Regions from separate parts of the Photobacterium makurazakiensis genome, predicted to be linked through region 2. Evidence: predicted binding sites of a transcription regulator. Region 2 holds the regulator's gene; each other region holds the start of a gene.
What was found. Region 2 encodes CRP, which controls carbon source genes, mostly activating them, when cyclic AMP is high. Its sites were predicted from a motif close to TGTGANNNNNNTCACA; they were not measured.

Region 1 (7,655 bases), on a different contig from region 2:
GTTTAGATAATATTTATTCCTGAAAAAGCTTTTATTTTCAATAATGATACCACAACCAACAACCTCATCACCATAATATACAACCAGCGTTTTATGTCCCTGTGTATGCTGTTTTAACCAATTCCCTATCCAGATCCATGACATGAAGAAATTTGATACTGATTTGTTTTCTAATTCTAGCCAAATCCTCTCTAGATATTCATGGCTTAAATTGTCATGAATATTACATCTATATTGATGAAAATCCTTCATATTAATTCCTGAATAGTCCTTTATTTTAACTATAGTAAAAGTAGGATTGTTTTTTGCATTACAATAAAAATATCCTAACATTAAGGTAAGTTGTTATGACAGGGAATTTTATGAAAAACATTTCATCGATTACTAGAGCATTATCCCCAGCTTTATTACTATTTTTAGCTGCTTGTAATGAACGGTCATATGAGGAATATGTTGATGAATCTAAACGTTATCTTTCTGAAGGAAGTGATCGTTCAGCTATCATTGAACTAAAAAATGCCATTCAACTTGAACCTAACCAAGCTGAACCGCGTTTACTTTTGGGTACAATCTATTTAGATAATGGTAATTTTTCTTCCGCCGAGAAAGAATTTAATCGTGCTATACGTTATGGCGCTTCAAAAGATGAAGCTGAGCCGCTAATCGCGAGAGCACTATTAGGCCAGAATGATTTACGAGCAATCACGCACTTAATAGATAAGTCCCGTACCAATTCACCTGAAGTAATGACAGAGCTACTTGCCATAAAGTCTCTACTATTGTTACAGAATGGTAAGCTAGAAGAAGCAGAATATACATTAGAACTTGCTAATGAGTCGGGTATTGAAAGCCTATATTCCGCCCTAAGCCAGGCAAGTATTAACGCTGAAAACAAAAATGTTGAATCGGCGCTTGAGATCATTGATAACTTAATTGATATTCATGTTGATAATAGTGATGTCTGGCTACTTCAAGGCCATTTGTACACATCCAACGCCCAGCATATTGAAGCAGTAAAGAGTTATAAGAAGGCTGTTGAGCTATCACCAGACGCTATTCATTACACCCTTTTTCTTGCCCAAGCGCTTGTTCGTGTTGAAGACTATACAGAATCTGACAAGTATGTAAGTTATCTTTTAAAGGTTTCAAATTCTCATGTTCTCGCGAATGAATTAAAAGCAACAATCCTCTATAGCCAAAAAGAATTCGATGGTGCCAAAAAGCATGCGGAACTCGCTATTACAAACGGCTCTCAGAACCTCAGTGTTTATCTTATAGCTGGTGTCACAGCTTATGCCAAAGACCAGATTGCAGCTGCTAATAAATACTTTGAAAAGGTGTCCCCTTTTGTTCCTAACGATCATTTCGTAAAACGCCTTTATGTTTCGACTCAATTTAAGTTAGGTGAAATCGATGGTGCGCTAAAAACACTTGAAGAGTTTGATTTATCATCCGATTTGAACTCAGAGTTTCTCTCTGCAATGAGTGTTGAATTCGCAAAAATAGGTCGTAGCAATGATGCATTGCATCTTGCAAATAAATCCAATTCATTACCATCTTCAGATAACAACCTACGATTAGGACTAGTTAAATTAGCAAATAACGATACCAGTGGTGTTGAAAACCTTCAGCAAATGCTTGCCATTGACCCATCTCTTCCTGAAGCAAATCTCGGTTTGGCCTATTATTATCTAAAGCAAAATGACTTCATCAATGCTGAAAAGGTCATTGATGAATGGCTTAGTGCGGAACCTGCGGATGTAAACGCAATATTGATAAAAGGATTAATAAACTTAAACAAAGAAGATTTTGATTTAGCAAAAGAACTCTTTAGTAAAGTGCTGGAGATTGATCCGGGAAATATTTCTGCCTCTATAGCATTAACGCAAATAGATGCTATTAACGGTGATAAGGATAAAGCATATAACGCCACTTATAAACTTGCTGACCAAACGCCAGATAACTTTGTTATCGCCAAGCATTTTTTTAAGTACGCTGCAGAATCTGATAAGTTAGATCAAGCACTTTCTCTATACAGCTCAAAGGCTGAACAACACCCTGAAAATGTAAGGCTAAAACTCATTTTAGCTCGGGCTCAAGGTGCAAACAATGATATAGACAAAGCAATTTCAACGCTCAATACTTTAACGCCAAACCAACAGACACCCGAGAGTTGGAGTTTACTTGCCCTATTTTACCAATCCCAAAAATCTTATCGTAAAGCGCTAGTTGCTTCAGAAAAGTGGCTTGAACTAGATCGGTTGAACCCCCAAGCCTATATGAAAAGTATACAATTTTATGAAATCACAAAGAATTATAATAAAGGGATAAAGGTTGCAGAAAAAGCTGAGTCTCTATTTAGTGATCAACCCGGATTTAGTTTAATGAGAGCAGGCTTACTGATTAAAGATAACCGGCTATCTAGCAGCCAAAAAATTCTTGACTCACAATCTGCTGAGATAAAGGAAACCCCTTACTTTCTTCGTTTACAAGCGATGATATACACTGCGAATGAGCAATATGACAAAGCCGCTATAGCCCAAGAAAAACGTTATAACCTTCAGAAAAGCTTATTGACTGCGAAAGATCTTACTAGGGCTTATATTTTAAATAAACAGCTCGATAAAGCGGCTAACTTTCTCGAAGGTGTTATTAAACAATATGGAGATTCAGCTCAACCTCTTACACTTATGCTTGCTCAAATTCAGTTAGAGAGAAAGCCAAGCGAAGCAATTCGTCAGTATAAAGAAATCATAAAGCGTGAACCAAATAACGTTATCGCACTTAATAACATTGCCTGGCTGTACATAGATAAAAATGATTACTCCCAAGCGTGTCAATCGGCTGAAAAGGCATACAGCCTCGCTAAGGATTTACCTGAAGTACAAGATACTTATGGTTTTTGTTTACTCAAGTCTGGCCAACATAAGCAATCTTTAGAGCCTTTAAAAATGGCGTACGAGCAACGTCGGAATAATGCTGAAATCAGTTTGCATTACGTCGAAAGCTTAATTGAAAATAACAAGCGAAAGGAGGCACGTTCGATTCTGAAAAGCTTATCGCCTTCTGAACCTCACTTAATTGAGTTAAAAAAACAATTGGAAAAACAGAGTCAACTTTAGTTAGGTCCCCCTCATAATTATTACTTTTATGAGGGGGATTTTATAAGCAGAAAGGATATATTGTGCAGTGGCTTAATTTAGCTTTTTCTCTTGCATTGCTTATTTTTTGCTCTTCGGCTTTAGCAAACTTACCCGAAACAATAAGTAAAATAAAGCCATCTATAGTTGGTGTTGGTATCTATAGTAAACTCGCCGCACCGAGAGCAAAGTTGCAAGGCACAGGCTTCGTTGTAAGTAGCCACCTTATTGCTACGAATGCGCACGTCGTTGACCAAAAGTCGCTTCAAGGACACGATAATTTTGTTGTTTTTGTAGGACATGGCAAAAAAACTGATGTTAGGTCTGCGCAGGTTGTATCACGTGACATAACGCACGACCTCGCACTATTAAAAGTCTCAGGGCCAGCATTAAAACCGGTTGTATTATCAAGTAGACAGGTTAAAGAAGGTGAGCTTTATAGTTTTACAGGCTTTCCTATCGGAGCAATTCTTGGTTTATACCCCGCAACTCACCGCGGTATTATTTCAAGCATTACCCCTATTGCTATACCAGCCCGTAATGCAAAAGAACTCACTCCCAAACAGCTAAAACAATTGAAGCAACCGTATTTTGTCTATCAATTTGATGCTACTGCCTATCCAGGTAACAGTGGTAGCCCTGTTTACCATCCAATTACAGGTGATGTTATTGCCGTTATCAATAAGGTTTTAGTCAAATCAACACGTGAATCTGCACTTACTTCACCAAGTGCCATTACTTATGCCATCCCAATCAGTCATCTTCAAGCTCTTTTAGCTAAGCAGCGATAGGTCTACATTCTTATGCTCCTTCGTAAGTACGCATATACAGCTATCATTGTTTTCATTATCTATACCTGTTTGATTACTTACCTTTCAATAATGCCAGCTGCTGATAAAGGCGGGGTCACCGACTTAGACCAATATGGTATTTTCTTTCTCGACAAGATATTACACTTAGGTGCTTATTGCTGTTTTATCCTTATCGCACATTTTATTTTTGTATCTCACAATCATTTATTCCTATTATGCGCAGCAGTTAGCTTATATGGGATTGCAATTGAGACTATTCAGTCACTTGCCATTCAGGGTCGTGAGGGCTCATATCTCGACGCATTGTCAAATATTCTTGGCATAACCCTCGGTTACACCTCGGTGCTTTTTTATAGAAGATTCTCTTTTGAATCAATAAAATAGGATTAAATTATCAACTGTCATGTTATGAAAGCTATACAACGTCGGAATAGTTTTTGGGATTCGAGCTAATTTAAATAAAGTGCGTTTATATTATGGTACACAAGTTGCTTATATAAATAAGTCATTATGATTTTTTAATCAAGGATACTTATGAAGAACATATTAATCGCCTCATCTTTGGTTTGCGCGGCATTTAGTACAAATGCAAGCCTATGGATGTTTGATGACTTTACCGTCAATCATGGCTCAGGTATGGACTTAGCAAAGAATGGAATCGGTTCTGAGTCAGGTTCAACAGCAATCATGACCCCTGGCATTATAGGTGGACAACGAGATGCCGAGCTAACAGTAACGCAAGCTGGTAGTGCTAACCCAGATTCAACACTACAAGCAGGTGATCCTGATTTCCCTTTTTTATCTTGGACTAACGGCTCTGGTGCCTTTTCCATCGCTGAAGTTATCTATGATGGTGGCTCAACCGCCCCCAAAAATGCGACGTCGTTTTACTCAACGCCTCCCAAAATGAATGTCTTTAGTCAAGGTCTTAATTCTTTAGATGTCTTAAACCCTACCGGTCTTTACACGGCATTTTTCTTTGATGTTGTGACAAGCGATGCCGCTGGTACGTTTGATTACTACTTACAAGTATTCGACATGCAAGGTGGTATCGACCAAGTAACGGGGTCAAACTCTGGGGGGGTACTTAATCGAATGGCTATTGATTTTAGTTTATTTAACTCAGCCAATGTCGATCTTAGTGAAATAGGGGCAATAGCATTTGGGTTCAATAGTACTGAAGAAGGTACTGATATTTCCATAAGTTCTTGGGGCGTTATCCCAGAGCCTTCAATTTTAGCAATTTTCGGGGCAACTCTATTGGGTTTTGGGGTTGTAACTACTCGCCGTAAGCGTAAAGCAGTTGAACTATATGACTTATAAAGAAAAAGTAGTAAGCAAAGAATAAGCCAGTCCAAGCGGGCTGGCTTATATGTGCCCGTTTAGCCCTCTTCGATTAATTTCATTAGTAAGTGTCCATCATACATCGCTTGCTTTACCAGCGCGGCTCCAGGCATCGTCGCCTGTGTATAGAATGAACTTTCACCAATGACTAAATCGCGATTATATACAGGTAATGATTGTGTACGAATACAATCCATAATCGCGGGATAAAGCACTGCTTTCGCGCGGTTGAATTCTCCGCCAATCAAGATTTTTTCTGGGTTAAATAAGTTAACCATGATTGCGATCGCTTGGCCAAGATTATGGCCAAGTTCAATAATGATCTGTCTTGCTAACGTGTCACCATCTACAGCTGCGTCACAAATTTTTTCAATGCTTAATGCTTTACCGTGGAGTGTTGAAGGGTGGCCTTCCCGTAAACGCTGTTCTACTTGCCCTAATACTGCTTTTAAACTTGCCACCGTCTCTAAACAACCGTGATTGCCGCAAAAGCACTTCTTACCATATGGTTTAATTTGAATATGACCAAGTTCACCAATGTTGCCAATACGACCCTGTAATACAACATTATCAAGAACAATGCCGGCTCCAACACCGTGATAAATTGAAATCAGAATTGAGTTAGCAACATCACGTGAATTGCCAAAAAGCTTTTCGGCTAACGCCCATGAGCGTGTGTCATTACCAATAAAAACGGGTAAGCCTGTTGCCTGATGAATGGCAGGGCCTAGCTCTAAGTTATGGACATCATAGTGCGGCATCTGCAGCACCATGCCTTTATCTGCATTCACGAGCCCTGGCAAAGAAACCGCAATTGCGGTTATCCTATCGAGCTCGCCGACATGGTTAGCAAAAAACGTCTCGATCTCTTTTAATAACTGCTGCAAAACTTCGTCTTGTTGCAGCACATCCACATCTTTCCTTTCTTCAACAAGAATATCGCCACCAAGTTCGTGCAGTGCGATCGTCAAATACCCTCGTCCTAAACGAAGTGATAAAAACTGCCACCCTTCGTTCGCAGGCACCAATCCAATCGCAGGTCGGCCACGCGTTGCTGCTTCTTGTATATTGGTTTCTTTTATTAAATGAGCTTCTATCAGTTCACGAGTGATTTTAGTGATACTTGCAGGTGCTAATTGGCTACGCTTTGATAGCTCGATACGTGATATCGGTCCGTACCGATCGATAAGCTTGTAGACGCTGCCGGCATTATTTCTTTTGATATGATCTATGTGACCAGGCTGGGCGACATACATGCCTGTACTCCAAAGGTTAAGTGCTAAAAATTAGTATCCCTTTAATTTTTTTACTTTGCGAAGTAATTGTGAAGCTGATTATTCAAAGTACGTGACATTGGTCACGATGAAAGATGTAATCACCATCATTTTTGTGCTTCACTCCTAATAAAAGTATCGTATTTTCAAGGTTTTTTTGCTGACAAAATTTATTAGATTGCCACTGATATAACAACATGGCATATGCTTTTTGCACATGTGTTTTGCTAACTGTCGCGATTTATTCAAGACAGCCATGGGCTGAACTGTCATAATAGCCGGCTGCATAAAAAGTAATTCAACTCACCATGAGGTTAGCGGTGTACAAAATTAACGAAGTCTTTGAAACGATTCAAGGCGAAGGTGTTTTTACTGGTGTCCCTGCAATTTTTGTTCGTCTCCAAATTTGCCCTGTCGGGTGTGCTTGGTGCGATACGAAACAAACTTGGACTGCCGAGCCGCAAGATCATGTTTCAATTAGTGAAGTAATGGCTAAGAAAGGTGACTCACCGCTTTGGACAAACCTGGACGCTAGTGGAGTCGTAGATTTGTTGAAATCCCAACAATATACAGCAAAACACGTTGTAATTACGGGGGGAGAGCCTTGTATTTATGACCTACTGCCACTGACTCGTGCACTAGATAATGCAGGCTATCAGTGCCAAATCGAAACAAGTGGAACCTCTGAGGTACTGGCAACGGACAAGACGTGGGTAACGGTGTCGCCAAAAATCAACATGAAAGCCAAGTTACCAGTATTAGCGTCGGCTCTTGAGCGTGCTGATGAGATCAAACACCCTGTAGGCACACAAAACGATATTGAACAGCTTGATGAATTAATGTCAGGAAAGAATCTCAAACCAGACGTTACCGTAGCACTACAGCCGATCAGCCAAAAACCACGAGCTACTGAGCTTTGCATTAAAACGTGTATTCAACGTAATTGGCGACTTTCGATCCAAACGCATAAGTACCTCGCTATTGCCTAACACGTACTTCAAATAAAAACAGTGTAAGTGAGAGTCTTAATAATTAGACTCTCGCTTAATATTCAAGACATGTCTTCTATCTTAACTTCCGTTCTA
Region 2 (7,655 bases):
AGCACATGTCAGAACGTACTTGTGCCGTCATGATGGAGCCTCTTCAAGGAGAGGGTGGCATCATTTCACCAACGAGTGAGTTTATCCAAGGTGTCCGCGAGTTGTGTGATAAGCACAACGCGCTGTTGATTTTTGATGAAGTACAAACGGGCAATGGCCGAACGGGTGACTTCTACGCTTACCAAGGTCTAGGTGTTACACCGGATATTTTGAGTACCGCAAAGTCATTAGGGGGTGGTTTCCCAATTGCTGCCATGTTGACAACTTCTGAATTGGCAAATCATTTGAAAGTTGGCACCCATGGTTCGACCTATGGTGGCAACCCACTCGCGTGTGCTGTTGCTGAAGCCGTTGTGAATGAAGTGACTAAACCTGAAGTTTTATCGGGTGTTAAACAACGTGAGCAATGGTTCCGTGAGGCATTAGCAGCCATTAATAGTAAATACCCAATTTTTGACGAAGTTCGTGGTAAGGGATTGCTGTTAGGGGCTGCCTTGAATGATGAATGGCAGGGGCGCGCCCGTGACATTCTGGTTGCTGCGGGTGAAGAAGGGGTGATGGTGTTGGTTGCTGGTACGAATGTGGTTCGTTTCACGCCATCGCTGGTGATCAGTAAGGCTGATATCGATGAAGGCATGGCACGCCTTGAACGCGCGATTGCCAAAATTTACCACTAAGTATCCACTTAAATCATGCAGCAGTTGGCAGGAGCCTGACTGCTGCTTCTGACCTAGTTCAGAATCAGACAGTTAGGGTTGCAGTGTTTTGCTGCAACCTGCATCAGGAGGGAATTCGATGCTGGTTATACGTCCTATTACAGCTGCCGACCTACCGGCACTTATGCAGTGTGCCGAAGAGTCAGGGCATGGCTTTACTTCTTTACCGGTTAATGAAGAGATTTTAACGAATCGGATCAAGCATTCGGAAGAAAGCTTTGCCAAGGCGGTGAACCAAGCTGGCTCTGAGGGGTATCTGATGGTTGCAGAAGATACCAAGACTGGAGAAATCGCAGGGACGACGGCGATAGAGGCGGCAATTGGCCTTGATAACCCTTTTTATACTTACCATCTCAGCACGGTGGTGCATTCCTCTCGACGTTTGAACGTTCATAATGCGGTAAAAGTACTGACCTTTGGTAATGACTACACTGGTGTGAGTGAGCTCTGTACGCTCTTTCTACGGCCTGAATGGCGAGAAGGAGCCAATGGTCGCCTATTATCTAAATGTCGCTTCCTAATGATGGCTGAGCACCCTCAGCGGTTTGATAATACCGTGATTGCCGAAATGCGCGGTGTCTCCGATGACGATGGCAACTCACCGTTTTGGGAATGGCTAAAAGAACACTTTTTTTCAATCGACTTTACCCTTGCGGATTATTTAACGGGGATCGGTAAAAAAGGCTTTATTGCGGATTTAATGCCTAAGCTTCCTATCTACGTTAACTTACTGAGCCCAGAAGCTCAGGCTGTTATCGGTGAAGTACACGAAAAAACACGTCCGGCGTTACGCTTACTTGAGAAAGAAGGGTTTACCTGTCGTGGTTATGTCGACATTTTTGATGCGGGACCGACAGTTGAGTGTGACATCAGAAATATTGAATCGGTTCGTCATTCAAAATTGTGTTACGTGGAAGTGGGCCTGCCTGCGAAAAGTCAGGATTGTATTGTGAGTAATACATCTTTCAGTCAGTTTCGTGCAGTAGCCGGTAAAGTTGGTATTGAGGGCGACAACGCCGTTATCTCAGCTGAAATGGCACAAGCCCTCCAAGTACAACATGGCGATCAAGTTCGCCTGATCACCCAATAAGGAATTCGACAATGACTCAATGGATCGCAGGTGAATGGTTGGCTGGGGAGGGGGCGGTTATGCAATCGTTCAATCCTTTTACCGAAGAGGTTATTTGGCAGGGGCAGGCCGCAACAGGCGTGCAAGTCGCGTCGGCAGTGAAGAGTGCACGTGCTGCGTTGGTTGAATGGCGTCATTGTGATTTTTCCAAGCGACAAGCGATTGTGGAGCGCTTTGCTGAATTGGTAAAAGATAACAGTGAGATGATTGCCAAGGTTATTGCCGAAGAAACCGGTAAGCCATTATGGGAAACGCGTACAGAGGCTGGGGCTATGGCGGGGAAAATTGCCATTTCACTGCGGGCTTATCATGAACGTACTGGCGAGAAACAAAAAGAAGTGGCGGGCAGTCAGGCTATTTTACGTCACCGCCCCCTCGGCGTCATGGCGGTATTTGGACCGTATAACTTCCCGGGGCATCTCCCTAATGGCCATATCGTACCTGCTTTATTGGCTGGCAATACTGTGGTGTTTAAGCCATCGGACCTTACGCCGAAAGTCGCGGAAGAAACCATGAAGCTGTGGCAGCAGGCAGGGTTGCCTGATGGCGTGATAAATTTGGTCCAAGGTGCACGCGAAACGGGAGAGGCATTAGCGGGTGACAGAGGCATCGATGGCCTGCTCTTTACGGGCAGCGCGAATACCGGGCAGATCCTACATCGCCAATTCGCAGGACAGCCAGAGAAGATGCTCGCACTTGAGATGGGGGGGAATAATCCAATGGTTATTTCTCGGCACTATGGCGAGCTTGATGCCACTGTCTACACTATTATTCAGTCAGCGTTTATTAGCGCAGGCCAGCGTTGTACTTGTGCTCGTCGCCTGTATTTACCCAAGGGTGAGGAAGGAGACCGTGTACTTGCTCGCTTAGTTGAGCTTGCATCGGCTATTCGCGTGGGTGGACAGTTTGATGAGCCAGCCCCTTTTATGGGGGCGCAAGTCTCTAATGCAGCAGCAGATAATATTCTTCGAGCCCAGTCTCAGCTTATTGATCTTGGCGGTGAATCATTATTGCTTGCTACCCGAGGTCAAGGGGCAATTGTTACCCCTGGGATCATTGAGGTAAGTACTATCGCAGAATTACCGGATGAGGAATATTTTGGTCCCTTGTTGCAGGTCGTGCGTTATGACGGTTTAACCCAAGCCGTTGAGAAGGCAAATAATACCCGTTATGGCTTATCAGCAGGGCTGATCTCAACTGATGACGGTGAATGGCAGTACTTTATCGACCATATTCGGGCTGGCATTGTGAACCGTAACCGTCAATTGACGGGAGCTAGTGGGGATGCACCTTTTGGTGGACCGGGTGCTTCTGGCAACTTGCGGCCAAGTGCTTATTATGCCGCTGACTATTGTGCGTACCCAATGGCATCAATGGAAGGTGATCAACCTGAATTGCCGGCGCAGTTGTCGCCAGGGATCTGTATATAGGCACATTTTTCAGGTATTCCGTTTTATCGACCAGCTAAGAGGATGTGATATTCATGGAAAGGGTTGTGCAATTATTTGATGGCTTATGGCAAGACTATACTCAGCGTTTATGCCCCTCTGCTGCACAGGTGCATGATTTACTCACAGAAGATGAGCCGTTGCTGAATGACCATATTGCGTTACGGACGTTTAATTTGCCTAAAGTGGGTCTGGATAGGCTAGCGGCACCGTTTATCGCATTGGGTTATAAACCTTGTGGTAAGTATCACTTTGAAGCAAAGAAACTTTATGCTGAGCACTTTGAGCATCCAAATCCAAATGCCCCGAAAGTATTCATCAGTGAATTGCTAGTAGGGCAGTTTAGCTCGTTGCTACAGCAAACCGTACGAGAGCTTGTTGATCAAGTACCAGAAGCGGCGATGCGTGATCCTGCCTTCCTGCATGGTGGGCGGCGTTGGGACCTCGATTATGCCACTTATGAGTTGCTGGTAGCAGAAAGCGAATATGCAGGGTGGTTAGCCGCGCACGGTTTTGGTGCCAACCATTTTACAGTCAGTATTAATCAGCTTGAGCAGTTTACTGAGGTCAAAGAGGTAAATCATTTACTTCGTCATAATGGCTTTTCGATCAATGAGTCGGGGGGCGATGTGAAAGGCAGCCCTGAGGTGATGCTAGAGCAATCGGCAACGATTGCTGATACCGTTGATGTTGGCTTTACCGATGGGGTGTTTAGTATCGCGGGAGGGTTTTATGAATTTGCTAAGCGCTATGCTGCACCTGACGGTGAGTTATATCGTGGCTTTGTTGAAGCCTCGGCGGATAAAATCTTCGAAAGCACCCACGTGAAGAAAGACTGATCCGTAGGCGTTAAAGGTGATTAACCCTATAGCCCACTGTAATGAAATACGGTGGGCTTATCGTATGCGATAAGAGTAAAACGTGTTTGGGGAAGGCTAATGGCACAGGCTATCAAGTGGTGTGATCCCGAATTCATGCTTAGTAAGTTGTCCTTTATGGCATGGTGAAGCCGTTTGTTGTTCACAATAGTGACGATGCCCGCTAAAGCCTGTCATCTCTATTGTTGGGGGAAGAGGAGCAATAACGCTCGTATTGCTTGCCGGTAAGCCATTTGCTGAAAAGCGTTCGAGGTCCATATCGATTTCATCCATGTGAATGACGTATTATCACTTACGCCAGATATGCACAATGTAGCACTTGGTGGTGAGGATACAAGGACGAAAAAGTGAGCAATACGGCAAAAATACCATTTCGGTATGAATTCCCGGATCAAAAAAGCCGCCCGAGGCGGCTTTTTACTATCAATGATGGCACGCGAAATTAACGTGTACCGTATACCACGATAGTTTTACCGTGAGCAGAGATTAGGTTCTGCTCTTCCAGCATTTTCAAAATACGACCAACAGTTTCACGAGAACAACCCACGATCTGGCCAATTTCTTGGCGAGTGATCTTGATTTGCATACCGTCAGGGTGCGTCATCGCATCTGGTTGCTTCGCAAGATTTAGAAGTGTCTGAGCGATACGGCCAGTCACATCTAGGAAAGCAAGATCACCTACTTTCTGGCTTGTAACCTGAAGACGGTTTGCCATTTGAGCAGACAAACGCATCAGAATATCAGGGTTAACTTGAATAAGCTGGCGGAATTTCTTGAAAGAAATCTCTGCGACTTCACAAGGGGTTTTTGCTCGAACCCAAGCGGTACGCTCTTGGCCTTCTTCGAACAAGCCTAATTCACCGATAAAGTCACCCTGGTTTAGGTAAGACAAGATCATTTCCTTGCCTTCTTCATCCTTGATTAGGACAGCCACAGAACCTTTAACAATGTAGTAGAGCGTTTCAGCTTTTTCACCCGCATGAATCAAAGTACTCTTTGACGGGTATTTATGAATGTGGCAATGCGAAAGAAACCACTCTAGAGTTGGATCTGTTTGAGGTTTACCTGGAACCATATTACTAACTTCCTCTGTGTTTGTTGCCCAACAACGACGTCCATCAAAAAAGGGCTGGGCCTATACTTGGTGTTCGTCGCTTAGGATATTCAGTCAACAGCTGGGCTGCAAGCTCACGTGAATAATTAGTTCAAAGTTTATCTTTTTTCAGCATGTATTTCTTGATATTGATCTATCGAGAATGGTCATTTAGTAGTCATAAGTGTGCACATGATCACACAGTTGCTATATTGTCACTAATTACCCTATAAGTAGTAAGGAAAAACAAATGCAATCACGAGTGAAATGGGTCGAGAATATGACCTTTTTAGGACAGTCAAATTCTGGCCATAGTGTGGTTATGGATGGCAATGGGGGAGAAAAAGCACCAAGCCCAATGGAGATGGTATTGATGGCGGCTGGGGGGTGTAGCTCGGTTGATGTGGTTGATGGGTTGAAATCAGCTGGGCAGAAAATTACGGGCTGTGAAGCGCGAATTTCATCTGAGCGCCGTGAGCAAGCCCCCCGTATTTTTACTTCAGCGAACTTGCATTTCGTGGTGACAGGTCATGATCTCGATGAAGCGCTAGTAGCAAAAATTGTTGCTGATTCGCTAGAGAAGTATTGCTCGGTGTGTTTGATGCTTGGTGAAGGTGTTGAAATGACGCACTCTCATGAAGTGATTGGCGCCTAATTCGAAATTGCGGTGAAGAGATCCAAGCCCCTAAAAAGGGGCTTGAGTTTTATCATTTAACCGATTTTTCCTGTTTCGATCAGTTTTTGGATCAACGGGCGCATGATTAGCTCCATGGCAAAGCTCATTTTTCCACCCGGAACCACCAGTGTATTGTGGCGTGACATAAATGATCCTTGGATCATCGATAGCAAATAAGGGAAGTCGACATTTTTGATCCCGCGAAATCGGATCACGACAAAACTCTCATCCAAGCTTGGAATAGCTTTGGCGCTGAATGGGTTTGAGGTATCAACGGTAGGTACGCGCTGAAAGTTAATATGGGTACGAGAAAACTGAGGCGTAATATAATTGAGATAGTCATCCATCGATCGCACAATCGATTCCATTACCGCTTCTCGTGAATGGCCGCGATCGCGGGTATCCCGAACAATCTTTTGAATCCACTCTAAGTTGACGATTGGTACCATGCCAATCAGTAAATCAACATGCTGAGCAACATTGGTTTCACCATCAACAGCCCCACCATGAAGTCCTTCATAGAACAATACGTCGGTGTTTTCTGGTAATTCCTGCCATGGTGTGAATGAACCGGGCATTTGGTTATATGGTACGGCTTCATCAAAGGTATGCAGGTAGCGTCGAAATTGGCCGCTTCCATCATCACCATACTGGCGGAAAAAGGTTTCTAGCTGAGGGAAATCGTTCGCTTGAGGACCAAAGTAACTAATATGTCGCCCTTGATCTTTGGCTTTGCGAATTTCGACATCCATTTCTGGGCGAGTAAAACGGTGAAAGCTATCACCTTCCAGCCAGGCAGCATTAATGCCCATCATATTGAACATTTTGCGAAATGCTTCAGAGGTGGTGGATGTACCCGCCCCTGAAGACCCTGTTACTGCAATTATTGGATGTTTTGCAGACATGACAAACCCTGTCGTTAACATTAACGGAAAGAGTTAGTAACAGGGTGGTGAGGTAAGGTCAAGTCGGGATGCCAAAAATGCTACGTGCGTGCAGTCACCAAAACCGTGTAAATTAGCGCTGTAGGGGACTTATTCCCCCATATTTCGGCGTAATTTGATATCGACAGATTCATGCAGTTCAGAAAAGACGATAACGGCTTCACCCTTATCTAACTGTTGGCGCACTCGCTGTACTTTCTGCTCCATACTGAGCTCTTGTTCACCGTAGTCCGTTCCCTCACGTAACACAAAATGTTCGATTAAGTTGACTAGGGTGTCGGGGTCAATATCACGCCAAGGGATGATCATCGTGGGCTGCTCTTTAATCAAAGATGAAAAGCCAATTATATTGTTATTATTGTTATTTGTAGAGTGGTATGAATTGACCAAACCATTCCGGTACGGTGCGTTCAAGCCAGAAATCAGGTTTATGCCAAGAGCCAGAGACAAAACCCACATGACCGCCATAATGACACAGGTCGTATTCGATATGTGCCGGTAAGGGCTGGGAAGGAATAACATCTTCAGTCATGAAAGGGTCGTCTTTGGCGTGAATGACCCGAAGCGGAATGGTGACGGTAGCTAGCTTGGTTAAGCCACTACACCGTTGGTAATAATCGTTAGCATCGTCAAAGCCGTGTAGGGGGGCTGTGACTTCCTCATCAAATTGCCAAAGAGAACGAATGCTTGCGGCTTGTTCTTGTTTGAGTGGCATGGCTTCAGGTTGTGCGTTAATTTTTTTTCCGAGGTTGCGCTTCATCGATGCCAACA
Region 3 (7,655 bases), on a different contig from region 2:
CCATTACAGGTTGTCAGTAATGCCAAAACAAATTAGGGATAACTCAGACGCCTGGATTGGCGCCTGTTGAAACTGGAAGGAAGTATCTATGACAGATCAAGAGCTGAATGCTCAGGGACTTTATGTGCCTGAATTAGAGCACGATGCCTGTGGTATCGGCTTTGTGGCCCACTTGAAGAACCGCAAATCCCATGAAATCGTCACCCAAGCCCTTGATATGCTTGCACGGATGGAACACCGTGGCGGCCAAGGCTGTGATCCATGTAGTGGTGATGGTGCGGGTATTCTGCTGCAAAAACCCCATGAGTTTCTTCTTGAAGAAACCGTCAAACTCGGCATTCGCCTTCCTGCATTCGAGCAGTACGGTGTCGGTGTAGTACTATTCCCTAAAGACGAGTACAAACGCCAGCAATGCCGCGATATTCTAGAGCGCAATGCCAAGCGCCTTGATCTTGAAGTCATTGGCTACCGCGTTTTACCTGTCGATAACTCGATGATTGGTGAAGATCCGCTGAGTACCGAGCCTCAGTTCGAACACGTCTTTATCACTGGCGGTGCAAACCTTGATCCAGCTGTTCTTGAACGCAAACTGTATGTATTGCGTAACTATACGGTACGTGTTTGCTTAGAAAGCATTTCTAACATTGGCGACGACTTCTATATTAACTCGCTGTCTTACAAGACATTAGTATACAAAGGTCAGTTGACGACCGAGCAGGTTCCCCAGTACTTCCTTGATTTGCAAAACCCATCAATGGTAACGGCTCTGGCGTTGGTTCACTCTCGTTTTTCAACCAATACCTTCCCAAGGTGGCGTCTAGCACAGCCTTTCCGTTACATTGCCCACAATGGTGAAATCAACACTGTTCGCGGTAACCTTAACTGGATGAAGGCGCGTGAAGCGATCTTAGAATCAGATCTATTTAGTCAGCAAGAAATCGATATGCTGCTGCCTATATGCCAAGAAGGCAGTTCAGATTCATCCAACTTCGATATGGCACTCGAGTTACTGGTTCTTTCTGGCCGTAGCCTGCCACACGCACTAATGATGCTGATCCCTGAAGCTTGGCAAGAAAATAAGACTATGGATCCTAAGCGTCGTGCCTTCTACCAATACCATGCCAATGTCATGGAACCATGGGACGGCCCAGCATCTGTCTGTTTCACCGACGGTGTGCAAGTGGGTGCAACTCTTGACCGTAATGGCCTGCGTCCATCGCGTTATACCGTGACCAAAGATGACTTCCTCGTGATGGCCTCAGAATCTGGCGTGGTTGAAATTGAACCAGAAAACGTTCAATTCCGTGGTCGTTTGCAACCGGGACGTATATTTGTTGCCGATCTTGAACAAGGTCGCATTATCTCTGATGAAGAAGTCAAAGATAGCATCGCTTCAGCGCAACCTTATGAGCAGTGGGTAAAAGACAACCTGCTGACATTAAAAGGCTTACCAGAAGCTGATAATATGCACCACCAGCCCACTCCAGAGCGCCTGCTTAACCATCAACAAGCCTTTGGTATGAGCTCAGAAGAAGTGAACGACATTCTCGTTCCGCTGGCTAAAACTGGCTATGAACCTTTAAGTGCAATGGGTGCAGACTGGCCACTGGCGGTACTATCGCACCAGTCACAGCACCTATCTAACTACTTTAAGCAGCTCTTTGCTCAGGTGACCAACCCACCGATTGACCCAATCCGTGAACGTATGGTGATGTCGCTTAATACCTACTTAGGTAAAGATCAGAACCTGCTGGCGGAAACCCCAGAGCACTGCCAAAAAGTAGAGCTCGAGTCGCCAGTTCTGAGCAATGCTGAACTTGAAAAGCTGCGCGCGATTGATAAAGAGCACTTACAAGCGAAAACGCTGGATATCGTATTCCGTGCCAGCGGTGAAGAAGGCAAGCTAGAGCGTGCCCTGAAGCGTATCTGTCAGTATTCAGAAGATGCAGTAAATGATGGCTACTCAGTCATTATTCTGACTGACCGTGCAGTAAACTCTAACCACGCAGCAGTTCCGGCCATGCTTGCTGTTGGCGCGGTACACCACCACCTGATCCGCAAAGGTCTGCGTGCGAAGTGTGACATCGTTGTTGAAACCGGCGATGCACGTGAAACGCACCACTTTGCAACACTGGTGGGCTACGGGGCAAATGCGGTTAACCCATATCTGGTAACCGAGACCATCGTTGATCTGCAGCGTAAACGTAAGCTTGACCCAGAACTACCGACGGAAGAGTTGTTCAACAACTACCGTAAAGGGGTTAATGGCGGGTTACTTAAAATCTTCTCTAAAATGGGGATCTCAACGCTACAGTCATACCATGGCGCGCAAATTTTTGAAGCTCTGGGTATCAGCAAATCTGTGGTCGATAAGTACTTCACGGGTACGGTTTCACGTATTCAAGGCTTAACGATTGATGATATCGCCAAAGAAGTACTGGTACGCCATCGCGTGGGTTACCCAACACGTGAAGTGCCAATCCAGATGCTCGATGTTGGTGGTGTTTATCAGTGGAAACAGCGTGGTGAAAAGCACCTGTTCAACCCTGAAACTATCTCATTGCTACAGCAGTCGACCCGAAACAAAGACTTTGACCAATTCAAAGAGTATGCCGCAGAGGTTGATGCTCAAGGCGATAACGCAGCAACACTTCGTAGCCAACTTGAGTTTATTAAGAGCCCAACAGGCTCGGTACCACTCGATGAAGTAGAACCAATTGACAGCATTCTGAAGCGTTTTGCCACAGGTGCCATGAGCTTTGGTTCAATCTCTTACGAAGCTCACTCAACGCTTGCTGTTGCGATGAACCGTATCGGTGCGAAATCTAACTCAGGTGAAGGTGGTGAAGACCCTGACCGCTTTGAGAAGAAAGAAAACGGTGACTGGGAACGTTCGGCGATCAAGCAAGTAGCTTCTGGTCGATTCGGCGTGACTTCTTACTACCTGACTAACTCTGAAGAAATTCAGATCAAGATGGCTCAAGGCGCAAAACCAGGCGAAGGCGGTCAACTGCCGGGTGATAAAGTTGATGACTGGATCGGTGCAACGCGCCACTCCACCCCTGGAGTAGGCCTAATTTCACCACCGCCACACCACGATATTTATTCAATCGAAGATTTAGCTCAGCTGATCTACGACCTGAAAAATGCCAACCGCGCGGGTCGTGTCAACGTTAAGTTAGTATCTGAAGCGGGTGTCGGTACGATCGCCTCTGGTGTAGCAAAAGCCAAAGCAGATGTCGTACTAATCGCAGGCTTTGATGGCGGTACAGGCGCATCGCCAATGTCATCTATTCGTCACACGGGTCTACCGTGGGAGCTAGGACTAGCGGAAACGCATCAAACCCTACTGAAAAACGGCCTACGTAACCGTATCGTCGTTCAGACCGATGGCCAAATGAAAACACCGCGAGATCTTGCAGTAGCAACGCTACTGGGGGCTGAAGAATGGGGTGTTGCCACAGCGGCCTTGGTGGTTGAAGGCTGTATCATGATGCGTAAGTGTCATAAAAACACCTGTCCTGTGGGTATCGCGACTCAGAACAAGAGCCTGCGTGAGCGCTTTGATGGCCGCGTAGAAGATGTCGTCACCTTCTTCCAGTACATGGCTGAAGGCCTACGCGAAATCATGGCTGAACTTGGTTTCCGCAGCATTGAAGAAATGGTTGGTCAGTCACACAAACTGAAAATCCGCGAAAACATCGGCCACTGGAAATACAAGAACCTCGATCTTAGCCCGGTACTGTTTATCGAGCCGGCTCGTGAAGAAGATGGGGTATACAACCAGCGTGAACAGAATCATAACCTTGAAGACGTGCTTGATCGCAAGTTAATTGAAGTGGCAGCGCCAGCACTGTACGAAGGTAAATCCGTTGAGGCTGAATTTGACATCATCAATACCGACCGTAGCGCCGGTACGATGCTGTCGAACGAAATATCAAAAATCTACAAAGACAAAGGTTTGCCACAACCAATGAACGTGAAGTTCAAAGGTTCAGCTGGGCAGAGTTTTGGTGCCTTCCTAGCGAAAAACGTCAAGTTTGAAGTGGAAGGTGATGCGAATGACTACTGGGGTAAAGGCCTATCTGGCGGTACATTAGTACTCTACCCTGATGCGAAATCTGACATTGTCCCAGAAGACAACATCGTCGTCGGTAACGTGTGTTTCTATGGTGCAACCTCAGGTGAATCATTCATCCGCGGTATGGCAGGCGAGCGTTTCTGTGTACGTAACTCGGGGGCAAAAGTCGTCGTTGAAGGTGTGGGAGACCACGGTTGTGAATACATGACTGGCGGTGCAGCCATAATCCTAGGTCAAACAGGCCGTAACTTCGCTGCTGGTATGAGTGGCGGTGTGGCATATGTTTGGGACCAATTCGAAGACTTTGATACCAAACTAAACCCAGAACTGGTTGACCTCGACCCTATCGAGCAAGAAGACAAAGAGCTACTGTTTGACATGCTAACCAAGCATGTTGAGCTAACAGGCAGTACTGTAGCAGAAACTTTCCTATCTAACTTTGAAGCAAACCTTCAGAAAATGGTCAAAGTGATGCCAAGGGATTACAAAGCAGTACTACAGAAGCGTAAGGCTGAAGCAGAAAACAAGGAAGAGTTGGAGGCCATCAATGGGTAAGCCTACAGGATTTTTAGAATTTGGTCGTGAGCTACCAAAGAAATTAGATCCCAGCGTTCGTATTCAGGACAACAAGGAGTTTGTTCTGAACGAAGAGTTCGGTGATAAGATCAATACGCAAGCCTCACGCTGTATGGATTGTGGTGTACCGTTTTGCCATAACTCATGCCCGATCGGTAATATCATCCCTGAATTCAACGATGCTGTTTATCGTGACAGTTGGGAAGAAGCGTGGAACATTTTAAGTTCAACCAATAATTTCCCGGAATTTACCGGACGTGTATGCCCAGCACCTTGTGAAAGTGGCTGTGTATTAGGGATTAATCAAGATCCAATCACGATCTGTAATATCGAGAAAACCATTGTTGAAACGGCATACCGTGAAGGCTATGCCAAACCTAAAGTCCCTCGCTCTCGCTCAGGAAAAACGGTTGCGATCATCGGTTCAGGCCCTGCAGGTCTAGCCGCTGCCGAACAGCTAAACAGTGCTGGCCACTGTGTAACTGTATTCGAGCGTGATGAAAAAGTGGGTGGCCTACTGCGCTTTGGCATCCCTGATTTCAAACTGGGTATGGATGTTATTGATCGTAAAATCAATTTAATGGCCGATGCCGGCATTAAGTTTGAGGTTAACGCTCACATTGGTGTTGATATCAATGCCCTTCAACTACGCCAAGAATTTGATGTGGTCTTGCTAACGGGTGGGTCAACGGTTCCTCGTAACTTGCCTATCCCAGGTCGTGAGCTGACAGGCGTTCACTATGCGATGGAGTTCTTGGCGCAGAATAACCGACGAGCCAATGACCTCGACCTAAAAACCGAGGAAATCCACGCCAAAGGTAAGCATGTTGTGGTCATCGGTGGTGGTGATACGGGTTCAGACTGTGTCGGAACCTCTAACCGCCATGGCGCAGCAAGCATTACTCAAGTTGAGATCATGCCACTGCCACCGGAGCAGCGTCCAGCCAACCAACCTTGGCCTTCATACCCGATGATCATGAAGACTTCGACGTCACATGAAGAAGGTTGTGACCGTCACTGGAATATCTTGACCAAAGAATTCATTGGCGATGAGGCGGGCAACGTAAAAGCCTTGCGCATTGCTGATATTCAATGGGAAGAAGCCAAGCCGGGCGAGCGTCCAAACTTCAACGAAGTTGCGGGTTCAGAGCGTATCATTCCTTGTGATATGGCGTTCTTAGCAATGGGCTTCTTGCATCCAGAGCCAACAGGTGTCCTTGCTCAGCTTGATATCAAGCTTGATGAACGTGGCAATGTTGCAACTCAAGGTTTTGCGACTAGCCAAAAAGGCATTTTTGCCGCTGGCGATATGCGCACAGGCCAATCACTGGTTGTACGTTGTATCAATGAAGGTCGCGAATGTGCCCGCGAAATTGATGCTTTCTTGATGGGTGATTCGAACTTAGAAGCAAGAGCTGACTCGTTGATGCTTTCAAACGTTTAATTACGCTCTCGCTAAGTCAAATGAAAATGGCATAAATACCAAGCCGGCTCTAATGAGCCGGCTTTTTATTCCGCACAACTCCCCCCAAACCAAAACTTATCCTCTTCATGTCCCCCTTCTACCAAATGAGATCTCACTCGCGAGACAGAATGTGAATCTGCTGGTGAAAGTTTGACCTTTTTGTAAATAGTCGTTAACTTGAAAAGTCGCTGGAAGCACATAAATACCTATAGCCGTACCCGACGAGCACAGCATAAAGTTAAAGAAAACAGTGCTGAGGTAAGTTCTCGATGATAAGGACCGTCATCAAAATGCAGTAATACTGCTTAATAAGGCAGAAGCAAGGGAGAGTTGCAATGACACTGTATGACCCAACGCTAGATAAAGACAACTGTGGTTTTGGGCTTATCGCCCATATCGAAGGAGATACCAGCCACAAACTGGTTCGCACCGCCATTTCGGCTCTAGATCGCATGACCCACCGCGGTGGTATTGCTGCCGATGGTAAAACCGGAGACGGTTGTGGTTTATTAATGAAAAAGCCTGATAGTTTCTATCGCATTATCGCCGAAGAAAAAGGCTGGAAGCTATCACGAGAATTTGCCCTTGGCATGATTTTTTTCAGCCAAGACCCGGTATTAGCCGAACAAGCTCGTACCATCATTAACGAAGAATTAGCCAAAGAAACCTTATCATTGGTAGGTTGGCGCGAAGTCCCGATCAACCCACAAGTACTTGGCCCAATTGCCAACGAAACCTTGCCAAATATCGAACAGGCGTTTATCAACGCCCCTGCAGGTTGGAAGCCCCGTGATATTGATCGCCGCCTCTATGTTGCACGCCGTCGTATTGAAAAACGTATAACCCAAGATCCTGACTTTTACATTTGCAGCCTATCGACTCAAGTAACGGTTTATAAAGGGTTATGCATGCCAGCCGATTTACCTCGATTCTACTTAGATCTTGGTGACATTCGGCTTGAATCATCTATCTGCCTGTTCCACCAGCGATTTTCCACCAATACCCAGCCACGTTGGCCACTCGCCCAACCTTTCCGCTATCTGGCCCATAATGGTGAGATCAATACCATCGCAGGCAATCGCCAATGGGCTCGCGCGAGGGCTTATAAATTTGCTTCACCGTTACTCCCAGATCTGCAAACAGCGGCACCTTTTGTCAATGAAACCGGCTCTGACTCATCCAGCCTCGATAATATGCTAGAGCTTTTCCTCTCTGGTGGTATGGATCTATTCCGTGCCATGCGCATGCTCGTACCACCAGCATGGCAAAACCACCCCGATATGGATCCGGAATTACGCGCCTTTTATGATTTTAACTCCATGCATATGGAACCATGGGATGGCCCTGCAGGCATCGTCATGTCTGATGGTCGCTACGCCGCCTGCAGCCTTGATCGTAACGGTCTTCGCCCTGCTCGTTATGTGATCACCAAAGACAAGCTGATCACATTAGCGTCAGAGATTGGGATCTGGGATTACGCGCCAGATGAGGTAGCAGAAAAAGGTCGAGTCGGTCCCGGCGAGTTGCTGGTGA
Region 4 (7,655 bases), on a different contig from region 2:
TATCACCGATTTCATCAAGAAACAGTGTGCCGCCGTTTGCTTGTTCGAAACGGCCTTGACGTACATTATTGGCTCCGGTGAATGCCCCTTTCTCATGGCCAAAAAGTTCGGATTCAATCAAGTCTTTGGGGATCGCAGCCATATTTAGGGCGATAAACTCTTTGCTGCTGCGTGGGCTGTGGCGGTGAAGCGCATGGGCCACCAATTCTTTACCGGTGCCTGACTCACCATTGATTAGTACAGATATAGATGAACGTGACAGGCGGCCAATCGCGCGGAATACCTCCTGCATCGCTGGTGCCTCACCAATGATTTCGGGAGCATTAGTTTCGGTTGCCTCGGGCTGTTGCTGACGCTTTTGTTCTTGGCTGTGGGTCACGGCACGTTCGACAAGATTGACGGCTTCGTCAATATCGAACGGTTTCGGCAGGTACTCAAATGCACCTTCTTGATAGGCATTGACCGCCGCATCGAGATCAGAATGCGCCGTCATGATGATCACCGGAAGGGTCGGGTAATCACTTTGTAGGGTTTTGAGCAGTGTCAGGCCATCCATGCCTGGCATACGAATGTCTGAAACCAGTACATCAGGTACGCTGCGCTCTAATGCCTCGATAACGCTATCAGCATTGGCAAAGGTTTCACATTTTAGTCCGGCGGCATTAAGGGTACGCTCCAGTACCCAGCGAATTGAGCTGTCGTCATCAACGACCCAGATTAGTCCTTTGCTCATAGTGATTCCTCTTTATTTAGCCAGTGCCTATCGCAATGGGAGTGGCTGTTTTTCGTTATTTTATCGGTAGATACAAGCTGAACTTGGTGTGTCCTGGCCAGCTGATGACTTCTATTTTTCCGCGATGTTGGTCGACAAGGTTTTGGGCAATGGATAAGCCAAGCCCCGTGCCGCCTTCTCGTCCGGTAACCATGGGGTAAAACAAGGTGTCTTGAATATCGCGGGGGATCCCTGGGCCATCGTCAATGATGTCGATTTTTGCGACAACCCGATAACGCTTGCCATGGATCAGTGTTTGATGTGCAGTACGGGTACGCAATGTGATATTGCCGCCCTGATGCTGCTGCAGTGCCAACGAAGCATTACTGACAATATTAAGGATGGCTTGCTCAAGTTGGTCAGGATCCATCAAGAAGTCGGGCAGGCTAGGGTCATAATCGCGATGTAGCGTAATGTTATCACCACAATCAATGCTAACCAGTTGGCGCACCTTTTCTAATACGATGTGAATATTATCTTCTTGGCGAGCTCCTGGGCGTTGTGGGCCGAGTAAGCGATCGACTAAGTTACGTAAACGATCGGCCTGTTCGATGATCATTTGCGTGTATTCGGTATAGCTTGGGTCGGGCAGCGTTTTTTCCAGCAGTTGCGCCGCTCCTCTTAAGCCTCCCAAGGGGTTTTTAATCTCATGGGCTAAGCCTCGAACGAGTTCCTTAGCGGCCTGCTGTTGGGCGTGCTGGCTAAGCTCTTGGCTGATCCGCCGTTGTTGGTCGATGGGTTTGAGCTCAAGTAAAATCAATAATTCTTTTTGCCACGATACTGGGCTCGCGTTGAGCTCCAGCGTATGGTGGCGGCCATCAATAACAAAGGTGACATCACTATCTGCTAGGCCCTGACCACTGTGTAAGGTTGCTTGAACCAGCCCTAAATCGAGTGACGTGTGCTGAAGCAGTTCAGGAAAGTGGGTGTTGTTGAGCCGTCGTTTGCTAAAAGACAGTAACTGCTCAGCCGCAGGATTGACGTAACGGATCGACAGCTCTTCATCGAGCAGTACAATCGCAGTCACTAGGTTATCCAAAATCAGTGGAGAAAATTCAGCCGTCACAATAACTATCCTTGTCAGTTCAATTCATTTTGGTGCATTGAACAGGGTGTGCACCATATTGGTGCAATCAAGTGTAGCCTGTCTACTGGGTGCCGTGAAAGGAAATCTTTTGCTATGCCAGTTATTTGGGCATTGGCGCAGGTGCTTTCTGATGTTTAACCGTTGCACGGTGTAGGAAGACAGTTACTGTTTCTGATGATGCAATAACCTTGCCGTATTTTAGCAACTGGCTTTGTAGGGTGTGACTGCCCCTATCGAGATTAGAGAGTTGCCACTGCTGTTGAGTTTGAGGTTTGCCATAGGGCTTGCCATTGAGCAGAAGTTGTACGGTATGGCCTTGATTTAACTTACGGCTAGCATGGGCACGTACACTGATATTTCCTTCATTGTTTCGCAGGGTTTGCTGGTGGGTTGGTGAGAGCAGCTTTATGGTGGCTGCCGGTAACGCGAGTTCGGGACTATCCGTTGTGGCTTCTTGGTGCAGTGTGGGTGGGGGTGTTTTTGGAGGCGGTGTTTGGACTTTGGGAACTTTCAAAATGAGCTCTGTTGCACCGGTTTGGGGCTGATCGCTGAAATGGATTTTACCGTCTTCATCTTCCCATGTGTAAATAGGTTCAGCCTGGACGGTGAAACAGGTTGTCCAAACAGTGACGAGCGAGAGTAAATAAAGGCATTTCATAAGTTCGATTCTGAATGAGGGGAAGACAGAATGCCATTGTTTGCTGCCTGTTAATAAGCCGCAATATGAAAAAGGCCAGCTTGTGAAGCTGGCCTAAGTATGTAATGTCGATTACTTATCAGTTACTTAAACTGAGTAGTACAGTTCGAACTCTAGTGGATGCGTTGTCATGTTTACTTTCGCAACATCCTGAGATTTCAGGTCGATATAAGAATCGATGAAGTCATCAGAGAATACACCGCCAGATGTTAGGAACTCACGATCTTCGTCAAGAGACTGTAGTGCGCCCTGTAGTGATTCAGCAACAGTTGGGATTTCCGCCGCTTCTTCAGCTGGTAGGTCGTACAAGTCTTTATCCATCGCTTCACCTGGGTGAATCTTGTTCTGGATACCGTCAAGGCCAGCCATTAGCATTGCTGCGAATGCTAGGTATGGGTTAGCTGCCGGATCACCGAAGCGTACTTCGATACGACGTGCTTTCGGGCTTGGTACTACAGGAATACGGATAGACGCTGAACGGTTACGTGCAGAGTAAGCCAGCATTACTGGTGCTTCGAAACCAGGGACTAGACGCTTGTAAGAGTTCGTCGCTGGGTTAGCAAAGGCGTTGATTGCACGTGCGTGCTTGATGATACCGCCGATGTAGTAAAGCGCCATTTCAGATAGGCCACCGTACTTGTCGCCTGCAAAGAGGTTTTGACCGTCTTTTGCTAGAGACATGTGAACGTGCATACCTGAGCCGTTGTCACCGACAAGCGGTTTAGGCATAAAGGTTGCTGTTTTACCAAATGCATGCGCAACGTTGTGAACAACGTACTTATAGATTTGGATTTCATCTGCTTTGGTGGTTAGCGTGTTGAAACGGGTCGCGATCTCATTCTGACCAGCTGTTGCAACTTCGTGGTGGTGTGCTTCAACCACTAGGCCCATTTCTTCCATGATTAGACACATAGCAGAACGGATATCTTGTGACGAATCAACAGGCGCGACAGGGAAGTAACCACCCTTCACTCCAGGACGGTGACCTTTGTTACCGCCTTCAAAATCAGAACCTGTGTTCCAAGCGGCTTCTACGTCATCAATCTTGAAGAAAGAACCTGACATGTCCGTGTTGAATTTCACGTCATCAAACAGGAAGAACTCTGGCTCAGGACCAACTAGTACTGAATCTGCAAGGCCTGTTGCGCGCATGAAATCTTCAGCACGTTTAGCGATTGAACGAGGGTCGCGATCGTAGCCTTGCATGGTTGCAGGCTCTAAAATGTCGCAACGAATGTTTAACGTTGAATCTTCAGTAAACGGGTCAAGTACCGCGCTTGATGCATCTGGCATCATTACCATGTCAGATTCGTTGATACCTTTCCAGCCAGCAACCGAAGAGCCATCGAACATTTTGCCTTCTTCAAAGAAGTCTGCATCGATTTGGTGGGATGGGATAGAAATGTGCTGCTCTTTACCTTTTGTGTCGGTAAAGCGTAGGTCAACAAACTTAACTTCATTTTCCTGGATCAGCGCTAGTACGTTATCTACTGACATCTTGAGTAACCTCCGGTGTTATTTTGGGCAACTGGCCGCAAAAAAGTTATTGGCGAGCAGGCGTAATGCTCTATAACAAACTACTTTGCTAAAACCGTGCCAACTTTTTAAAGCCCCAAAATCGCGCATTTATCGCGATTTAAGCGGCGTGAATTCCATTTCCCGCACCATTTTGGTGATTGATTGCACCATTATAGTGCGATGGGTGTGTTTTCACCTTTGTGGTGCATGCCCTACTATTAGCCGATGTTGTCTTATTGTCAATCTGGTGTCGATATTATTCATTTACTATTAAATCAGTTGTTTTCACTGAATTTGCTAAATGTAGTGTAAAATAGGGCTCAAGGCGCATAAAAAAAGCCCCATGAAGAGTGAATTTATCCAGTAATATCGGGCTTTACAGGCTGAATAAAAAAAGCTGGTGATATAAATCACATATTTCGTGGGTTTTAGAGTAAAATCTGTTAGATTATGAGCCGTTTTTTTAACCAAGTAGCTACCCGATGGTCGCTGCATGTTCTGAGTGAATGTGAAATCCATGTCTAATCAACAGATCGATAAATTAAGAAATATCGCAATTATTGCTCACGTTGACCACGGTAAAACTACCCTGGTTGACAAACTGCTTCAGCAGTCTGGCACGCTAGAAGCTCGCGGCGAAAGCGAAGAGCGTGTAATGGACTCGAACGATATCGAGAAAGAGCGTGGCATTACCATTCTTGCTAAGAACACAGCGATTAACTGGAATGATTACCGCATCAACATCGTAGATACCCCAGGACACGCCGATTTCGGTGGTGAAGTTGAGCGTATCATGTCTATGGTTGACTCTGTTCTTCTTATCGTTGATGCCGTTGATGGCCCTATGCCACAAACTCGCTTTGTAACACAAAAAGCGTTTGCATACGGTCTTAAGCCAATCGTTGTTATCAACAAGATTGACCGTCCGGGTGCACGCCCTGAGTGGGTTATGGACCAAGTGTTCGACCTATTTGACAACCTTGGTGCGACTGACGAACAACTAGACTTCACAACTGTTTATGCTTCAGCGCTTAACGGCTGGGCAACAATGGAAGAAGATTCAGTTGGCGAAGATATGGAACCATTGTTCCAAGCTGTTGTTGATACTGTAGAAGCTCCAAATGTTGACGTTGACGGCTCACTACAGATGCAAGTCTCTCAGCTAGACTACAGCTCTTACGTTGGTGTTATCGGTGTTGCGCGTATCACTCGCGGTACAGTTAAGCCTAACCAACAAGTAACTGTTGTTGGTGCTGACGGTAAGAAGCGTAATGGTAAAGTGGGCACGGTTCTAGGTTACCTAGGTCTTGAGCGTCACGAAGTTGAAGAAGCGAAAGCGGGCGATATCATCGCTATCACAGGTCTTGGTGAGCTGAAAATCTCTGATACGATTTGTGATATCAACGACGTTGAAGCACTTCCGGCACTTTCTGTTGATGAACCAACAGTAACCATGACTTTCCAGGTGAACACGTCTCCGTTCGCTGGTAAAGAAGGTAAGTTCGTAACTTCACGTAACATTCTTGAGCGTCTGCAGAAAGAATTGGTACACAACGTAGCACTACGTGTTGAAGAAACGGATAACCCAGATCGTTTCCGCGTATCAGGCCGTGGTGAGCTTCACCTATCTATCCTGATCGAAAACATGCGTCGTGAAGGTTTCGAGCTAGCAGTATCTCGTCCAGAAGTTATCATCAAAGAAGAAGATGGTCAGCTAATGGAACCGTTTGAAGTCGTGACTATCGATGTGGTGGAAGAGCACCAGGGCGGTATCATGGAGAACATCGGTCTGCGTAAAGGTGAGCTGACTGATATGGCACCAGATGGCAAAGGCCGTGTTCGCATGGACTTCATGATGCCTTCTCGTGGTCTTATCGGTTTCCAAACTGAGTTCATGACGCTAACGTCTGGTTCTGGTCTTATCTACCACTCATTTGATCACTATGGTGCTCACAAAGGCGGTACAATTGGTCAGCGTAACAACGGTGTTCTAATTTCTAACGCAACAGGTAAAGCACTGACTTACGCACTGTTTAACCTACAAGAGCGTGGTCGTCTGTTTGCTGAGCACGCTGACGAAGTTTACGAAGGTCAGGTTATCGGTATTCATAACCGTTCAAATGACCTAACAGTTAACTGTCTTAAAGGTAAGCAGCTAACTAACGTTCGTGCATCTGGTACTGATGAAGCTCAAACGCTTTCTCCTGCTATCAAGTACACGCTTGAGCAAGCACTAGAGTTCATCGATGATGACGAACTAGTAGAAGTAACACCAGTAAGCATTCGTATCCGTAAGAAACTTCTTACAGAAAACGATCGTAAACGTGCAAGCCGTACAGCAAAATAATTGCTAGCTGATTGCCGTTAACCAATCCCCCCATCGGTGCTACCATGGGGGGATTGTTGTATCTGAACCCTACAAAAACATTATAAGAAACAAACTATGCAACCGATAATCATTACGGGTGGGCCGGGGGCGGGGAAAACCTCGTTACTCAATACCCTGACCCAGCGTGGGTACATGGCGTTTCCAGAAGTGTCACGGACCTTAATTCGCCAGCAAGCGGCAATTGATAATGGTGTGTTACCGTGGACTGACTTACCGCGTTTTGCAGCCATGTGCTTAGGTATGATGGCTGAGCAACGTGAACAAGCTGTACGGGGTACGATGCCTGCTTTTGTTGATCGTGCCATTGGGGATATTTGTGCCTACCTTACGCTGGGTGGTGAGGACATAGACCCACGGTATGTGGAAGCCGCTCAAGGTTATTACCCAGTGGTGTTTTTCTGTGAGCCGCATGAAGATATTTATGTGCAAGATGACGAACGACCACACACATTCAAAGAAGCACAAGCTATCCATAAGCAATTAAAACAAACGTACATTAACCTAGGGTACGAGGTGGTTGAAGTGCCATGGGGTGAGATAGAAACCCGGGCCAGTTGGGTACTGACCCGATTGAAGCAGAGCGGGGCGCTCTAAGCTTTTTTCAGCTGTGCGATAAAACGCTCAGATTCCGTAATGGCTGCTTGCATATCGTTAATCGCTCGCTGAATATCTTGTTGAAGCGAGTTAAATTCACCTTGTAACGAGCCAATAGCCGCCGCATTAAGGTTATGCTTTAGGTATAACGTATTGTCACGTAATGTATCGAGTACTGGCGTCATCTTTTGCTCGGCGCGATGCATGGCATCAAGCATGCGCTGGTAGGAAGCCTGGGTGCTTTTGAGTTTCTTTTCGCTATCGCGGCGCAGGGTTGCGCTGCTGTACAGTGAGAGTTCATCTTGCCACTCTTCAAATAAAGCGTCGGCAACATCTTCAATGGCAGCAATGCGCTCGCTGACTTTTTCTGCGGCGTCGCTGCTGGCTTCATATTGGTCATTGATGTCGTTGTAGACGGTTTCAAGTTCACCACCATCAAACTGATTCAGAGCCTTGAGTGCATCCAGTGCGCTGGTGAATTGCTGTTGAGCATCTTGTTGTGCTTCGTTAGCGTCTTCAACCCGATCGACCATGATGTCACGTTTATGCACGCCCACTTGTTCCATCGCTGAGTAATAGGCGCTCTGACAGCCAGTAA

Region 1: a site for CRP is predicted at 6,643-6,658, ahead of mlc (sugar metabolism global transcriptional regulator Mlc). Genes of this name have one in related genera too.
Region 3: a site for CRP is predicted at 6,228-6,243, ahead of gltB (glutamate synthase large subunit). Genes of this name have one in related genera too.
Region 4: a site for CRP is predicted at 4,474-4,489, ahead of typA (translational GTPase TypA). Genes of this name have one in related genera too.

Annotation. Positions count from the first base shown of each region.
Region 1 is NZ_JAKJSJ010000021.1:106,125-113,779, reverse strand. Features, by position in the region: partial or broken gene L4D09_RS10910 (GNAT family N-acetyltransferase) at 1-252, opposite strand, end outside; gene prsT (XrtA/PEP-CTERM system TPR-repeat protein PrsT) at 348-3,122, shown strand; gene L4D09_RS10900 (S1 family peptidase) at 3,185-3,931, shown strand; gene L4D09_RS10895 (PEP-CTERM sorting domain-containing protein) at 4,487-5,275, shown strand; gene mlc (sugar metabolism global transcriptional regulator Mlc) at 5,335-6,552, opposite strand; gene queE (7-carboxy-7-deazaguanine synthase QueE) at 6,891-7,559, shown strand.
Region 2 is NZ_JAKJSJ010000013.1:188,389-196,043, forward strand. Features, by position in the region: gene L4D09_RS06435 (aspartate aminotransferase family protein) at 1-677, shown strand, start outside; gene astA (arginine N-succinyltransferase) at 796-1,806, shown strand; gene astD (succinylglutamate-semialdehyde dehydrogenase) at 1,818-3,275, shown strand; gene L4D09_RS06450 (DUF1338 domain-containing protein) at 3,329-4,132, shown strand; gene L4D09_RS06455 (hypothetical protein) at 4,229-4,429, opposite strand; gene crp (cAMP-activated global transcriptional regulator CRP) at 4,614-5,246, opposite strand; gene L4D09_RS06465 (OsmC family protein) at 5,515-5,919, shown strand; gene L4D09_RS06470 (phosphoribulokinase) at 5,976-6,845, opposite strand; gene L4D09_RS06475 (YheU family protein) at 6,975-7,193, opposite strand; gene L4D09_RS06480 (hydrolase) at 7,246-7,655, opposite strand, start outside.
Region 3 is NZ_JAKJSJ010000012.1:156,189-163,843, forward strand. Features, by position in the region: gene gltB (glutamate synthase large subunit) at 89-4,636, shown strand; gene L4D09_RS05340 (glutamate synthase subunit beta) at 4,629-6,101, shown strand; gene gltB (glutamate synthase large subunit) at 6,458-7,655, shown strand, end outside.
Region 4 is NZ_JAKJSJ010000024.1:30,184-37,838, reverse strand. Features, by position in the region: gene glnG (nitrogen regulation protein NR(I)) at 1-733, opposite strand, end outside; gene glnL (nitrogen regulation protein NR(II)) at 789-1,838, opposite strand; gene L4D09_RS12025 (DUF4124 domain-containing protein) at 1,960-2,517, opposite strand; gene glnA (glutamate--ammonia ligase) at 2,644-4,053, opposite strand; gene typA (translational GTPase TypA) at 4,592-6,421, shown strand; gene L4D09_RS12010 (AAA family ATPase) at 6,518-7,057, shown strand; gene L4D09_RS12005 (DUF2959 domain-containing protein) at 7,054-7,655, opposite strand, start outside.